Regions from separate parts of the Microbulbifer sp. 2205BS26-8 genome, predicted to be linked through region 2. Evidence: predicted binding sites of a transcription regulator. Region 2 holds the regulator's gene; the other holds the start of a gene.

Region 1 (8,089 bases), on a different contig from region 2:
TGCTGATTATCAAGGACGGTATGCGGGTCAATGAGGGCTATGGCGCAAATGGCCTGAACGATATTGTGGGCCGCGGCTTTATTGAGGTGGACACCCTGAAACAGGTGGAAGTGGCCAAGGGCGCCGCATCCTCCCTATATGGCTCCGATGCCCTGGCGGGTATTGTGGTCTTTGTCACCAAGGACGCCAGCGACTACCTGGAGGATGGGGCGCAGTTCGGCGGCGCCCTGAAAACCGGTTACACCGGCATTACCCACCAGACACATCTCTCCCCCACCCTGGCCCATCGCGCGGGCAATTTTGAACAGCTGCTGCAGATGGCTTACCGCGACGGCGAGGAACAGCAAAATTACCATGAGACCCGGATCCCCTTCCAGATTGAATCCGAAAGTCTGCTGTACAAGGCCAGGTACAATCTGGGCGGCGAGGATTTTATCGGCTTCAGTATCGACCACTGGCAGCAGGAAACCGAGGGTGGGCGTGCCAATGGTCTGTTGAGTAACTTCCGTGGCTTAGCCAGTTTCGGCTACAACATCGTTGAGGAACACACCGTTTCCAACAGGGAAACCCGCGCGTACCAGCTGCGCTATCACAGTGCAACCCCCGCTGCCGTCTACGACCAGTTGAATATCAGCCTGTACCGCAACGAGTCAGAGCAGGAAGACGAGCAGTATGCACGCCTGGATATCAATGCGCCCCAATTCGGCGTATTCGAAATCCGCGACATGTGGGAAACCGGTCTCTACCGCCAGGATACCCTCGGCCTGCTGTCCAATGCCAGCATCACCCTCAACGACACCCATACCCTGGGCTACGGTCTGGACCTGGAGCGCACCGAGAGCCGCCGCACCGTTCACCAGTACCGGGAAGTGGAAACGACTACCACCCGGGATTTGACCACGGATAAATTCCCGCAAAACGAGGTAAGCCGTGCCGGCCTGTTCCTGAACGACGAGATAACCCTTGCCGCCAACCGGCTCACGATCACGCCGGGACTCCGGTACGACTGGTACGACATGGATCCCGGTGGTGCCCTGAAATCGGACGGCACCCCCTACACCACCATTGAGGAGAGTAACCTCTCTCTCAACCTCGGCGCCCTGTACAGAATCAATACGCACCTGTCCGCCTTTGCCCAGTACGGCCAGGGCTTCAGGGTGCCGGCTTACGATCTGGCCTATATCGAGCATGAGCAGCGCTTCTCGGACTACATTTACCAGATACTGCCCGCCGATGATCTGGCGCCCGAAACCAGCGATACCTTCGAACTGGGCCTGCGCGGGCACTGGGGCTCCCTGACCTTCAGCAGCGCTGCTTTCTACACAAAGTACGACGATTTTCTGCAGGCCGCCCTGATCAACAGTGCGCGGATATTCGACGACGCAGGCAATTTCTCCCACGACCTGGAACAGTACCAGTACCAGAACATCGAGTCAGTCACCATCAAGGGGGTGGAACTCGCTGCCAGCTGGTCCCTGTCTGCGGCCATTGAGTTGTTTGCCAACGCCAGCTACCAGCACGGCAAAGACGACGCTACCGGCGATTATCTCACCAGTATCAGCCCGCTTTCCGGGGTGGTCGGGGCCAGCTACAGCGGCACCAGGCTCTCCAGCCAGTTGCTGCTGCGCTGGGCAAACCGCATGCACCTGGTCAACGACAACGAGACGGAAACCGCCGGCTTTGGCACCGTGGACTGGGTGATGGGCTACCAGCTGTTGGATCAATTGTCTGTGAATCTGGCGGTCAACAACCTGTTCGACAAATACTATGTGCCCTACCTGAATGTGGCGGGCCGCGACGCGGTCAGCGATCTGTCGGTCAATGCCGCGCCGGGGCGCACCTTCTCCGCATCGCTCCGATACACTTTTTAATTACCCCTCCCACGTTTTATTCAGTCTCTTTTGGCCGCCCCCATGCGGCCTTTTTTATTTATTGGTCAGCAAGTTTCCAAAGCCCTCCTGTGGGAGCCGGCGAGCCCGGAAAAACCCGCGCGCCCCTGTGCCGAGGGCAGAGGCGGCACACAGCCCGTGAAACAGATACAATACGCACAAAAAGACCAACAGAAAGGCAAATCACCATGCAGATTCTCCGCACACTGGCAGCCGCACTGGTGGCCGCCGCTTCCATGGGTGCCCAGGCCACCACGCTGATACACAACGTTTCCGGGTACCAGACAACGGACAGGGCCCTGGTCCGCTTCAACGCCCTGGCCTTTGACCGCGGCAAGGTACTGGCAAGCGGTGATTTTCAGCAGCTCAACCGGCAGTATCCCCAGGCACAGAAAATCGATGCGGGGGGCAAAACCCTGTTGCCCGGGCTCATCGACGCCCACGGGCATATGCTGGGGCTCGGTCAGTTGAACCGGATGCTGGATTTGCGCGACCAATCGCTCGACAGCGCACGGGTATCCATCAAGCAGTATGCCAAACAGCTGGCACCCGGCGAGTGGCTGCTCGGGCGCGGCTGGAACCAGGTCACCTGGCCCGGCAAACAATTTCCCACCCGCACACAACTGGATACCCTGGACATCGACCATCCCATCTGGCTGCGACGCGTGGACGGCCATGCGGGCTGGGCCAACTCCAAAGCCCTGCGCCTCGCCGGTATCGACCGGCACACCGCGGCTCCGGAGGGCGGGGAAATCCTGCGCGATGCCAGCGGCGAACCCACCGGTATACTGATCGACAATGCCATGGGCCTGTTGCAGCGGGTGATCCCCAAACCCACCCTGGCCCAGGATAAAAAATCCCTGCAGGATGCATTTGCGCAGGCGCTGGCTGTGGGACTGACCAGCGTGCACGATGCCGGCATTAACGAGCAGACCCTGCAGGCCTACCGGGAACTCGCGCGGGAAAACGCGATCCCCCTGCGGATGTACCCCATGCTCTCGGTTAACAGCCAAAACTACGCCAAACTTCTGCGTGCCGGGCATATCGGCAGTCCCTCCGAGCGGCTCTATATGCGCAGTATCAAACTGTCCGCCGATGGCGCCCTCGGCAGCCGCGGTGCCGCGCTGCTGGAACCCTACCACGACCGCCCGCAAGAGAAAGGGCTGCTGCTCTACCCGGAAGCAGAGATGCTGTCGCTGCTAAAACTTGCCAGCGATAACCAGTTTCAGATCAATGTGCACGCCATTGGCGACCGCGCCAACCATATCGTGCTGAACCACCTGGAAACCCTGCACAAGGCCAGCAGCCAGAAAGACCACCGCCACCGCGTAGAGCATGCCCAGGTCCTCCAGGTGAAGGATATCCCCCGTTTCCAGCGCCTCAACCTGATCGCCTCCATGCAGCCCACCCACGCCACCAGCGATAAAAATATGGCCGGCGCGCGCCTCGGCGAGGCGCGCCTGACCGGCGCCTATGCCTGGCAGACCCTGCTGAAGCAGGGCACCCCCATTGCCGCCGGTTCGGACTTTCCGGTGGAGCCGGCCAATCCGCTCTTCGGCCTGCACGCCGCGGTCACCCGCCGCGACCGCCAGGGCGCACCCGAGCGGGGCTGGCGCGCGGCGGAGGCCATGAGCCTCGAACAGGCCCTGCGCGCTTTCACCCTGGACGCCGCCTATGCGAGCCACCAGGAAATGGTGATCGGCAACCTCACGCCGGGGAAATTTGCCGACTTTATCCTCCTGGATCGGGATATTTTTGCCATAGACCCACAGGCAATCTGGCGCGCGCAGGTGCTGGAAACCTGGGTGGAAGGGGAAAAGGTGTACACCAGGGACCACTGAGTGCGCGGCCTGCATTACGGTACGGTGGGCACAGACCCGCCGTAAGGCAGCAGCGCAGAAAATGGGACGGGGAAATTCAGTGCGGGGGTCAAATCATCCGGTAAAAAATAATTTGCGGCCGAATTCATTTCGACCGCTCCCTCTTTAAGCTGACTGGCTCTACTCCCGCTGTCACCTCGCTGAAATCATTCAGACCAGTGGTCACCCGCTGTGGGCCTATTTCCGGGTTAGTCCAGTCTCCATTACGGCCCGCTTTTTATTGGGCTTTGCTCCGCAAAGCACGCCTCGGCAGTGGAATAATAATCTCGCCACATCCCTATTCCCAATTTCATCAACCCGCTGGTATCGGGCGGCCGTGAATCCTCTTCTGCCCGACTCGTATTTTGTACTCCAACAGGCCCTGGATTGAGCACAATTTGTTGCTGCAATGGCCCCACCCTACACTGGCTGCGACGTTGTTCGGCCCTATCCGCCGACTCCATAACCCTCAATCAACTTATGCCAGAGGTGTCTATGCGACGCAAAGTTATCAAACATCTCAGCCTGGCCGCGGTATTGGCTGCGGGCCTCGGGGGCCAGGGCTGTGCCAATATGAGCGATACGGACCGCCGTATCGGGACTGGGGTCGGCATCGGTGCCGTAACGGGCGCGCTGATCAGCGGCGGGCGCCCCGGAGGTACCGCTGCAGGTGCTGTGATCGGCGCCGGCGCCGGCTACCTCTACGACCGAGAGAGAAAGCGCAGGGATTACTACCGCTATCGCGGCCGTTACTATCGCTATTAGGTTGAAACGGCCGGGGTCCGGCACCTGGTGCGCCGGGCCCCGCTGGGCAGGCGACCACATCGCGGACCCTGAACCCGGTAGAGCGGGGCCTCAGGTGCGCGGCAGGGTAACGCCGCGCTGGCCCTGGTACTTGCCACCGCGGTCTGCGTAGGAAACGTCACACACTTCGTCGGACTCGAAGAACAGCATCTGCGCCACACCCTCGTTGGCGTAGATCTTGGCCGGCAGGTTGGTAGTGTTGGAAAATTCCAGGGTGACATGCCCCTCCCACTCCGGTTCCAGCGGGGTTACATTGACAATGATACCGCAGCGGGCGTAGGTGGACTTGCCCAGGCAGATGGTGAGCACCGAGCGCGGGATACGGAAATATTCTACCGTGCGTGCCAGTGCGAAAGAGTTTGGCGGGATCACGCAGTAATCCCCCTCCACATCCACAAAACTGTTTTCGTCAAAGGTCTTCGGGTCCACCGTGGCGGAGTGCACATTGGTAAAGATCTTGAACTCCCCCGCGCAGCGCACATCGTAGCCGTAACTGGAGGTGCCGTAGGAGATCAGCCGCTCACCCGCCTTTCCCTGGCGCACCTGGCCCCGCTCAAAAGGCGCGATCATGCCGTACTGCTCGGCCATCCGGCGAATCCACTTGTCGGACTTGATACTCACTGTACCCCCTTAGATAGAAGCATCCGCAATCGGTAAAGGGACGGAATCATAGCGGGTTTGCTCTGGGCAAAAAAGTGGCGATCCACCCTGCCGGCACTTGCGGTCAATCGACAATTACTGTATAAATTCACAGTACTACTGTATAAAAACACAACCCATCTCCTGCATTGGGGCGGGGGCCGGGATTGAGGAGGGAAACTTGGACAGCACAATCACTCTACAGCAGGGCTGCAACCTGGACAGCCAGCCGGCATACCGGGCCATGGACGGGGATAGCCCACTGACAACTAAAGTGTGCGAACGCACCGCTGTCCCGACCGGCTACGCCAGCCTGGATGCCCTGCTCCCGCAGTGCGGCTGGCCCCTCGGTGCCAGCACCGAACTGCTGCCGGGGGAAGCCGGGATTGGTGAATTCTCCCTGCTGCTGCCCACCCTCGCCCGGCTGACCCGGCGCGGTGGACAGGTACTGCTGGTCAACCCGCCCTGGACCCCCTTTGCCCCCGCCCTTGCCCGCAGCGGCATTGCGCTGGACAAGCTGTGGCTGGTGCACCCCCGCGGGCCGCAAGACACCCGCTGGGCGATCGAGCAATCCCTCTGCTCCGGCAGTTGCGCGGCCCTGGTCAGTTGGCAGGGCCACCACACCTTCACGGTCAAACACCTGCAGCGCCTGCAACTGGCCGCCCGCAGTGGAAACTGCCTGCACTTTCATTTCCGCCCCCACACCGAATCGCTCAGCCCCTCCCCCGCCGGGCTGCGCCTGCAACTGCACAGCGACGGCGAGCGGCTGGTCCTGGAACGGCTGCAACAACCCGGTGTTGCCAGTGGCCAGCGCCTGTATTTGGCCCGCGCCGCCCACCCGGCACAGTCGCTGCACTGAGCTGGCAACAACGCGGACGCTGCCATGCTCTGGCTCTGTATTCAATTGCCCACACTGCCCCTGGAAGCCCGCAATCCCACCCCCACAAAGGGGGAACAGAGCGGGGCTCTGGCGGTGGTCGAACAGCAGCGGATTGTTGCCCGCAACCGCCCCGCTGCAGAGTGCGGTGTGGCCGTGGGGCTCAGTAGCGCCACCGCCTGCGCGCGCACTAGTAGTCTTCCACTGCTGCAACGGGACCGGACACAGGAGCAGCAACAGTTGGCGCAAGTGGCCCAGTGGGGCTGCCGCCCGGCCTGCCTGCTGCTGGATTTGAGTGGCTGCCTGAAAACCCGCGGCGGGCTCAGGGCCCTGCTGGATCAAGTGCAACAGGCACTGGAACAGATGAACCTCAACGGGTCCATGGGCCTCGGCCACAACCCCAGTGCCGCGCGCCTGCTCAGCCAGTTGCCAACGCACCGGCGGTGGCTGGCACACACCCATAGCGCGCCCAGCCCGCAACAGTGGCAACAGTGGATCGATAGTGCCCCGAGTAAACTCCTCGACTGCGACCATCGCACCATTACCCAACTCTATGCCTGCGGTATCCGGCGGGTGCGTCAGTTACGCACCATGCCCCTGTCCGAGCTGAATTCCCGCTTTGGCCGCTCCTTTGTGGAGCATCTCACCCGTCTAAACGGCAGCCGGCATTATTCGGCCTACGGCGATCACCCCCCTGCCCGGTGCCATAGTGTGCTGTATCTTCGCACACCGCTAGAAAACCGCGAGCAATTGCCGTTTCCTGCCAGCCGCCTGCTCAGGGCAGTGTGCGAGTCACTGCAGCGCCACCTGTGCTCTCCCCGCGCTCCGCTGGCACCCCAGCGCCTGTTGACATTAACCAGGCTGCAACTGACAAAAGCAGCGCCTGCCCACCCGGTGCGCACACTGCGCCTGGTGTGCAGCCAGCCAGAGCCCCTGGCACGGGAAACAGAAGCACTGCTTGATAAAGGCGGCCAGGCACTGCTGGACAAACTCAAAGCCCGCCTGGGTCACCAGGCCCTGTCCACGATTGCCTTGAAGGACGGCGGCCTGCCCGAGCGGGCCTGGCAGCGCGCCGGGATACCGCCCCTGCCTGGCAGTTGCGCGCAAAAGCGCCCCCCACCTCCGCCTTGTCATCCCCCCCGCCCCAACTGGCTGCTGCCCCGCCCCAGCCCATTAGTGCACCGCGGCCACAAGCTGTTTTACCGTGGAGAGTTGCACCTGCTGCAGGGCCCGGAGCGGATCGATGGTAACTGGTGGCAACACGGCCATCACGGGCGGAATTACTATATGGCGAAAGGCGAAAACGGCGGGCTCTACTGGGTCTTTCAGGATCTGACTTCCAGGGTGTGGTTTTTACAGGGGATTTTTTCTTGATTTTGTGTTTTCAAGACTAAATAGCAATGTTCTCCAGCATCACGACGACAACGGAGGATAATAACCTATTTTTTCATGATTTAGGCAATAGCTAGGTTTATGTATCATTACTTTGCTCTCAAACACTACCAAGCATTTAAATCAACCTTTTCAACCAACCAATAAAAAACCTAACCAATCTCAAAAACGAATTTTTCAAACCGGCTTATCAGTGATTTTTACCGGTTAATCTGTTACAAATAGCTTGATTATCAAAATAAGGGTCATTCCTATAAAATTCACATAGTTTCAAAAGTGGCAAACGCCAGTTTTTTCCTCCAATATCGAAAGGAGTATCCACACTTCCTGGCCACCATTTATTTTCCTTCAGGTCCACATAAAAGAAATAATTCTTTTCGTCAGGAAAGATCGCAACCAGTGAATCGTTGTGGATAGCAGCTCTTTGCTTAGCTTTTAAGGTTTCTGGGTAAGTGGATTTACTATAATACAGTCGGCCATCTTTGCCAACTCGATAGCCATCAATGGCATCATTCAACGCCGCAACGGCATCAACCCTACTTCCGCTGATAGCATTTATAGAATACGAACTTTCCAAATAAATTACTCTGTCCTTAATACTCTCAGAAAGGGGCAAACCATCAAAGCGG
Region 2 (8,089 bases):
CTGCTCGACAGCGGGGTGCATAGTGGGACTTTCCTGTTGAAGAAGCGCATAGAGTGTAACTGCTGTTGATCTCCAAGCTCTTCGAGAGCGCCAACCGCCAGGACTCAAACCATTGTATCCAAAAGACACGGGTCAACCGGATACCTGTTTGATTCATATTACGCCGGGCCTTGCCGCCACTGCCACAAAATAGTGTGAAGTGGAAAAAATCTGACACCAAAGTCTCTGCGCGCGTTTATTCACGATCACAATAAACCGTGAGGTGCGCATAACCCTCCGGCAATCACCCCTGAAATACAAACAGTACTGTTCGTTGCGTCAGCATTTCAAAGTCCTGAAAAAACGCCGCTAATGACATTTCCGCTAACGTCATTGATTGCCGGGCAAACCGGCCACTAGGGCATCGAACAAAAATAGAAAAGCGGGCCAAAAGACCCGCTTTTCTAGAGGCGCTGGCAGAGCTGGCAGCTAACAACCACCAAACCCCACACGACAACAGTTCTTTCAACGAGCAATCCGAGAATCACTCACAGGGAACAACATCTTCCGCCAGCAGTCCTTTGTCACCTTGTTGCATTTCGAACTCAACCGCCTGCCCCTCATTAAGGGTCTTATAACCCTCACCGCGGATGCTGCGGTAGTGCACAAAAATATCTTCAGTTCCTTCTCCACAGGTGATGAAGCCATAACCCCTTGCGTTATTAAACCACTTCACAGTACCTGTAACGCGATCACTCATTGAGACAACCTCATTATTGTTATTGCGCCTACCTCTATTACCCCATGCGTAAAGAGGGACAAACGCCACCCTATTGTTAACAGACTGCACAGTGCAGAATGCTATCTTGAATCATCCTTTGGACAGAAATCCAGCGAACGTAAACTGATTTTTAGATAAAATAGCGCCAGTGTCTAGTTTTCTATGTGAAATAAATACTAGCTTTGTACCTATCCGCGTAATTAACCGTCAAAAGCCTAGCAAAGGGCAGTATTAATATGACTCCCATGTATCTTATTGTACCTGCGGCGAGCTGTCACACACCGCTTCCTGCGTTAATGAAGGAATATCGGCAATATGCACGGTAGAGGTAGGAAATGCACAGGAAGCGCCATGGCTCTCGACAATCTTCAAGATTGATAACAAAATCTCCTGCTTAATCTCGTGAAAACGGATCCAGTCCGTCGTTCGCGTAAACGTATATACAAAGAAATCCAACGATGAGGCGGCAAAGCTGTTGAAGTTAACAATAAGTGTTCGATTGACATCTATTTCAGGGTGTCGCTGTAGCATTGCCTTTACATCTGAAACAATCGGCGCCATCAAGTGCGCGTCTTCATAACGGATTCCAATAGTTTCGAAAATCCTTCGGTTTAGCATACGAGAGGGGTTTTCTACTGCGATCTGAGTGAAAATGCTATTGGGCACATAGACCGGGCGCAGATCGAATGTGCGTATCCGGGTAAGGCGCCAACCAATATCCTCAACTGTGCCCTCAATCTCCTTATCTGGCGATCGAATCCAGTCCCCCACCGCAAAGGGGCGGTCCAGATAGATCATCAGGCCACCAAAAAAATTCGCCAGCAGGTCCTTGGCCGCGAAACCGACTGCCAGTCCACCGATCCCACCAAACGCCAGCAGACCACTCACGCTGTAGCCCAGAAACTGCATAATCACAATGCCAGCGGTAACGGCTATAGAGGCCCTGACAAGCTTGCCGATCGCGCGTACCGTGGTTGCATCCATCGGCTTGCCGATATAGCGGGGATTGCTCAGGTTGCACTCGATACTGTGGGAGAAGCGCCAGGCAAACCAGGCCAGAACCAGGATCAGCCCTATCTCACGCACCGGTTCTGCCACAGAGAAGATTTCCGCACCGGTTGCCCGTCCGGCATACTGCGCCGCAAGCGTCAGTCCCAGTAGCCACGCCAAAACCTGCCCCGGGGGCGACAGTGCCCGCACCAGGGCATCATCCCAGGGATTTTCTGTCTTTTCAGCCCGAGCTGCGAACCGCAGGACGAAACGGCCATACATCCAGGCAACTACTGCCGCAATCAGCACGAACAGGAAGACGATCACGATCCAGGCGCGATTCTCACCAAACCAGGTCAGAAGCAAGTGCTCTACAGATTCCACCAATACCCCCTAAATGCTAACAACGTTACAGCCCCCTACCCCCTCAACGCTTCCACCATAGGGATGGGGCTACCCTGGCACCACAGCCAGAGGTAATCTCAATACCTTATTGACACCAAGCCAACAATCTCAGACGCAACCGCGATGGCGCTGTAGCGCAGAGTCAGCCCATTTGTCTTGACGATCTCATCGGACAGGTAGGGCAGAGGGCTCACGGCCGCTGAATACCCGGAAATTCTCTAGGCTAAAACGCGTGCCATGGATACTCTGAAGAACCAACAATCCACAGCGATCCACCCGACGGCAGTCAATGGTGCCAGGTTGAAAGCCAGTCGCGCGTTCTGTGCCAACGGGCATTCGTTTCCAGTTCAGCCCAGGCAGTAATAGAGGGCCTGCCGCGCATGGCGCCCAGGCGCACACGGGATTCTGGTTGTGGCACAACCCCCTGCAGCGCAGCGAGGGCTTCCCGGGCCCCCTCACGACTGTTGCACACTACCCCCATATCGCAGCCGGCCTCCAGGGCAGCCCGAATTCTTTCCCCATAGCCGCCAATGATAGCGGCACCTTTCATGGAAAGGTCATCGCTAATGATAACCCCGTCAAAGCCAAGGCGTCCCCGCAGGATATCCTGTAGCCAGTAGCGGGAAAAGCCCACAGGCCGGTCATCGACATTCACGAAGTGAATATGAGCCGGCATCACTGCGTCCAGCTCCGAGGTACCGATACAATCAATAAATGGCAAGGCATCGGACTCCATCACCTGATCCAGGGTGCGCCCATCCTCTGGCAATTCCATATGGCTGTCTTCAAGCACGTGGCCGTGGCCGGGAAAATGCTTGCCGGTAGCCGCCATGCCCGCCTCCCGCATACCCTGAATAAATGGGCGTACAAATGCCGTCAGGCGTTTCGGATCTGCGCAAAAACTGCGGTCGCCAATGACCCGACTGTATGCATCATCTGCATCCAAAACCGGCGCAAAACTGAAATCCACTCCCACTGCCAGCAATTCCGCTGCCAACAGCCAACCCACATCCCGCAATTGCTTTTGTGAGGCTCTTGCGGACAGGGACTGCAGGGATGGCAGACGGGTAAATTCATCGCGAAAACGCTGGACCCTGCCCCCTTCCTGATCGACAGCCAACAACAACTCCGGGCGCAACGCACGGATCGCCGCGATCAACTCCTGCAATTGGGCCCGGTTGTGGTAGTTACGCGCGAAAAAAATCACCCCTCCCACGAGTGGATGCTGCAGCAATTCACAATCCTCACTGGAAAGTTCAAGTCCCTCGATATCGACCATAACCGGTCCCAGCGGTGCGGACATAATAAGCTCCTTGAATAGTTCCGCCGCCTGAACACCCCTTTCAGAGGCTATGTTTCAACAACCTGTAGCATGGCAGCGGCAGCAGGCACCAGTCGTTCCAGGGTCTCTGGCAAACTGCTCTGCGCACCAAAATCCTCTCTCAGGATAGCCTCTATGGCATCGAAACTCGACAGCGTAAAGATGGTTGCACCCAGCATGAAGTACAGGCGCCAGTAGAAGGTGACAGGGTCTATCCCGGGGAGGGCCTCTGCCAGCAGACCGGCAAAACGGCGGTAGCTATCGCCATACCGGGACACGATAAAACGGCGCAAATGCCCCTGGAACTGCGTATAGGCCAACCCTAAAAGGCGCATGAAACGCTGGGGATCGCGACCATGTTCGCCGAGGCTGCCGAGCCCCACCCGGTAGAGACTCCCCAGCAGGTCTTCCACACGCAGGTGTCGACCAGATGCAGCACACCCGTCCAGTTCTGACTCCAGCGCGCAGGTGAACGGGGTTAAAAAACGTTCAAACACCGCCTGAATCAATGCCTTCTTTGAACCAAAATGATAATTGACGGCGGCCAGGTTGACCCCGGCCGTGCTGGTGATTGTCCTTAAGGATGTCTCGGTAAAGCCGCGCTCCGAAAACAGGATCTCTGCGGCGTCCAGTATGCGGATAACGGTGTCCGTATGGCTCATAAGCAGTCAACCAGGATTTAAAACAGGTGTTTGATTCTGGCCAGACTAGCACACTCCACCGCCGGTCTGTCGACACCCTATTCTACTCCCATATCCCGATCAATCATTGAGGCTGTGATCAGGAGGGGGTAGCGGTTGGGAGCACGTTGTCGATAAAGACCGCTCCTTTGGAAGAAGTATGGTTTGCTCAGTTATCGCTAACCCGGTCGTGGCATACATTGCCGGGTCATTGCAATACAAGCGGCGCAGCCAGCAGCTCCGGGCCGGCGCGAGTCACAAAAGCAGCCAGTTCAATTGCGCTGTTTTTTAAATGCGACGCTTTGTTTGCCGGTTAAAATACGAGATGGAGGCAGGCGCGACACACGGGAAAAATTCTGCTTACTCCTGGGGCCGCATAAATTGCAGTATCAGGTCTGCCGCCTCCTCTACCGTTTCCACGATGTGGAATAAATCCAGATCGCCTGCATCAATGCAATCTCGCTCCAAGACCGTATCCACCAGCCAGTTGTAGAGACCACGCCAGTAGTTTCTATCCACTAATACAATGGGAAACCGTCGCACTTTTTGTGTCTGAACCAAAGTTAATGCCTCAAACAATTCATCCAAAGTACCGTAGCCCCCCGGCAGACCCACAAAGCCCACAGCGTGTTTGACAAACATAAATTTACGCACAAAGAAATAACGGAAATTTAAACTGATATCCTGATACGGGTTGGCTGTCTGCTCAAAAGGAAGCTCAATGTTCAACCCAATTGAAGTGCCCGGCAGGGCAAAAGCTCCGCGATTACACGCCTCCATCAAACCCGGTCCCCCACCGGTGATTACCGAAATACCCTCTGCGGCCAATAACTCACCGAGCTTCACACCTTGCCGGTACTCGGGACTACTCTCGGTAAAGCGCGCGCCCCCAAAAACCGTAACCGCGCCACTAAGTGCGATCAGACGTTCAATGCCATCTACCAACTCCGACTGTATGCGCAGCACCCGCCATGCCTCAGCCATTTTTGCATCCAGCATCGTTCCCTCTCTGTCAGGCCTTTCAACAAGCGTGTTTCATTCCCAGTTTTCATAACCAATGTAGCAGCATATACAGCGGGGGTGCATTGGGATTGCATATACATCAATTCTGTATATAATCCCAGCAACTGTATAAAAATACAGAATATTAGGTAATCCCATGACCAATCTCACTGCCCGACAAACCCAAGTACTAGAGCTGATCAAAACCTATTTGGAAGAAACAGGTTATCCGCCAACCCGGGCGGAAATTGCCCAGGAGCTGGGCTTCCGGTCACCCAATGCCGCAGAAGAGCACCTGAAGGCCCTGGCGCGCAAAGGAGCCATTGAGATGGTCGCCGGCGCTTCCCGCGGCATTCGGATTCCCGACCACCAATCCGGCCTTCCCATCATTGGTCGCGTTGCCGCAGGTCACCCCGTTCTCGCGGCAGAACACATCGAGGACTATTGCGACCTTCCTGCCAACTTCTTTCGCCCGCCGGCAGACTACCTGCTCCGGGTACACGGGATGAGTATGCGCGATGCGGGCATACTCGACGGGGATCTGCTCGCGGTACAGAAAACCGAGCAGGTCAGGAATGGGCAGATTGTTGTGGCACGTATTGACGAGGAGGTCACCGTGAAACGTTTCCGCCGCAAAGGCAACCAGGCGGCGGTGCAGTTACTGCCTGAAAATGATGATTTCGACATCATTCAGGTGGATATGCGGGACAACCACTTTGTGATTGAAGGGCTGGCGGTGGGCGTCATTCGCCAAACCCCTTGATTTGATCACGCCTTAATACGAAAAACAGCGGCCGTTGGCCGCTGTTGAAACCTCTCCGGGATAACCCCTCGATCAATGGATCGTATGGTTAGCCAGCAGTGATTCCTCGTCTTCCTCAAAGTAACCCGGCTCCAGCTCATCCAGATTGTGTACAGCCTCAATGCCCGCTTCCAGCATAGCCCGGGCAATAGCCACCTTGTGTTTTCTCATAAACTGGAGACTCTCGGCTGAGAAATGAATACTCACCAGAGGGTCCTCCTTGTGGCCGCTGCGACGCAAAGCCACATCGCCATTGGCCAGTTCGATAATCTCATAAGTTTCGGAGGACATTTGCTTTTCCTTCACCACAAATCAATTTGCGCCCAGTGTAACACAGGCTATTTATAAGTTTCAGTGGGCGCAGGCAAGCGAAGCAAATGGTACACAGGTACACTTAACACTCCTCCAAACTGGCACGCTGCCTGCGCACCAATTCTCTCAGAGCACCATGCCACTTCAGCAGAATTTCAGCAGAAAGCGCACCGGATGTGGGGGCGGCCATACTGCGCAGTGGGATCAGGTTTGCCTCTTTCCGCGCGGATTCCATTGTGGGTGTGGGAGCAAGCTGCTGCAGCTTTCTCCAGCCTTGAAGCAGCTTGCTTAACCAGCTATCTGGATCAGCATAGAGCAAGGATAATTCCCTGGCCTCACTACTGACCACTCCCCGGCTCTTGAGACTATCCAGGATTACTTGCAATGACTCGGGCTCGAAACCCAATTGCAATTCATTTGCCAGCTCAGCGAGGTAAGCCTTGTAGGCTTTCCACAACTGAAACAGGGCTGCCTCTTGCAGGGCCCTGTTTTGCAAGGCAGATTCACCAGACAACTGTAACAACAGCTGGCATTTGCGCAGCGCAGAGACAACCAGACCCGTATAGAGATTCGTCATTGACTGCCTTGAGCGGCTTTCTTGCGCGGGGGTTTACGTTTGGCAGCGGTGCTTTTATCACCGGGCTCGACCTGCCAAGTGCCCTCGCGATAGAAAGCACGCCATCCTGTCGCTTTGCCCCCCTCCTCAGACTGCACATATTGCTGCTGCATCTTGCGACTGAAACGCACCACCGTGTCCCGCCCCTCGTTGTCTTTGAGCGGGGCAGAGAAAAGGAAGCTGTACTTGGGGTCGATTTCGCTCTGGTGAGGCAGCAACTCTTTGACCAGGGGGGCGCGTGTTTCGCGTTTTTTAGGGAACTGACTGGCGGCCAGGAAAAGCCCGGTGGCACCGTCGCGCAGAATATAGTGGTCATCCACTTTCAAGCACGCCAGCTCCGGCATGGGCACCGGGTCCATTTTCGGCGGCGCCGGCTGGCCATTTTTCAATAACTTACGGGTGTTTTTACAAGCTTCATTGGTACAGCCAAAGTACTTACCAAAACGACCAGACTTCAGTTGCATGTCACTGCCGCACTTGTCACACTCGATCACCGGGCCATCGTACCCTTTGATCTTAAAGGTGCCCTGCTCAATTGCATAACCGCTGCAATCTGGATTGTTGCCACAGATGTGGAGCTTGCGGTGCTCATCCAGCAGGTAGCTGTCCATGGCCGTGCCACATTTGGCGCAACGGCGCTTCTCGCGCAAAAGGCGGGATTCCGCTTCCTCATCTGTGTCCGCATCCACCGCCTCATCGCCAGATACCAGGTTCATGGTATTGACGCAGCGCTCCTTGGGGGGCAGAGCATAACCGGAACAGCCCAGGAATACCCCGGTGGAACCCGTGCGAATTTGCATATGGCGTCCGCACCTGCTACAGGTAATATCCGTGTCAGTCGGGGTATTGCGACGCATGCCCTTATCGGTAGACTGCGCCTTTTCCAGACGAGCGGAGAAGTCCCGATAGAACTCATCGAGTAACTGTTTCCAACCTTTCTCCCCCTCGGCCACCGCATCCAGGGACTCTTCCAGGTTCGCGGTAAAACCGTAGTCCATTAAATTTTTGAAGCTTTCACTGAGGCGATCGGTAACAATGTCGCCCATCTTTTCCGCGTAGAAACGCCGGTTTTCCAAACGCACATAGCCGCGGTCCTGAATGGTGGAAATGATTGACGCATAGGTGGAGGGCCGGCCAATGCCGCGTTTTTCCAATTCCCTCACCAGGGCCGCCTCACTAAAACGCGCTGGGGGTTTGGTGA

What was found. Region 2 encodes LexA, which represses DNA repair genes until DNA is damaged. Its sites were predicted from a motif close to ACTGTNTNTANANACAGT; they were not measured.
Region 1: a site for LexA is predicted at 5,290-5,307, ahead of imuA (translesion DNA synthesis-associated protein ImuA). Genes of this name have one in related genera too.

Annotation. Positions count from the first base shown of each region.
Region 1 covers NZ_JAVAMR010000008.1:51,785-59,873, reverse strand. The annotation lists gene Q5Y71_RS04560 (TonB-dependent hemoglobin/transferrin/lactoferrin family receptor) at 1-1,871, shown strand, start outside; gene Q5Y71_RS04555 (amidohydrolase) at 2,078-3,730, shown strand; gene Q5Y71_RS04550 (glycine zipper domain-containing protein) at 4,244-4,513, shown strand; gene dcd (dCTP deaminase) at 4,604-5,173, opposite strand; gene imuA (translesion DNA synthesis-associated protein ImuA) at 5,373-6,050, shown strand; gene Q5Y71_RS04535 (DNA polymerase Y family protein) at 6,075-7,442, shown strand; gene Q5Y71_RS04530 (sulfatase-like hydrolase/transferase) at 7,651-8,089, opposite strand, start outside.
Region 2 covers NZ_JAVAMR010000005.1:35,727-43,815, reverse strand. The annotation lists gene Q5Y71_RS02835 (bifunctional 2-methylcitrate dehydratase/aconitate hydratase) at 1-21, opposite strand, end outside; gene Q5Y71_RS02830 (hypothetical protein) at 284-508, opposite strand; gene Q5Y71_RS02825 (cold-shock protein) at 524-739, opposite strand; gene Q5Y71_RS02820 (mechanosensitive ion channel family protein) at 1,013-2,134, opposite strand; gene nagZ (beta-N-acetylhexosaminidase) at 2,442-3,458, opposite strand; gene Q5Y71_RS02810 (TetR/AcrR family transcriptional regulator) at 3,506-4,138, opposite strand; gene Q5Y71_RS02805 (TIGR00730 family Rossman fold protein) at 4,517-5,155, opposite strand; gene lexA (transcriptional repressor LexA) at 5,316-5,921, shown strand; gene Q5Y71_RS02795 (hypothetical protein) at 5,994-6,251, opposite strand; gene Q5Y71_RS02790 (DUF6586 family protein) at 6,355-6,849, opposite strand; gene topA (type I DNA topoisomerase) at 6,846-8,089, opposite strand, start outside.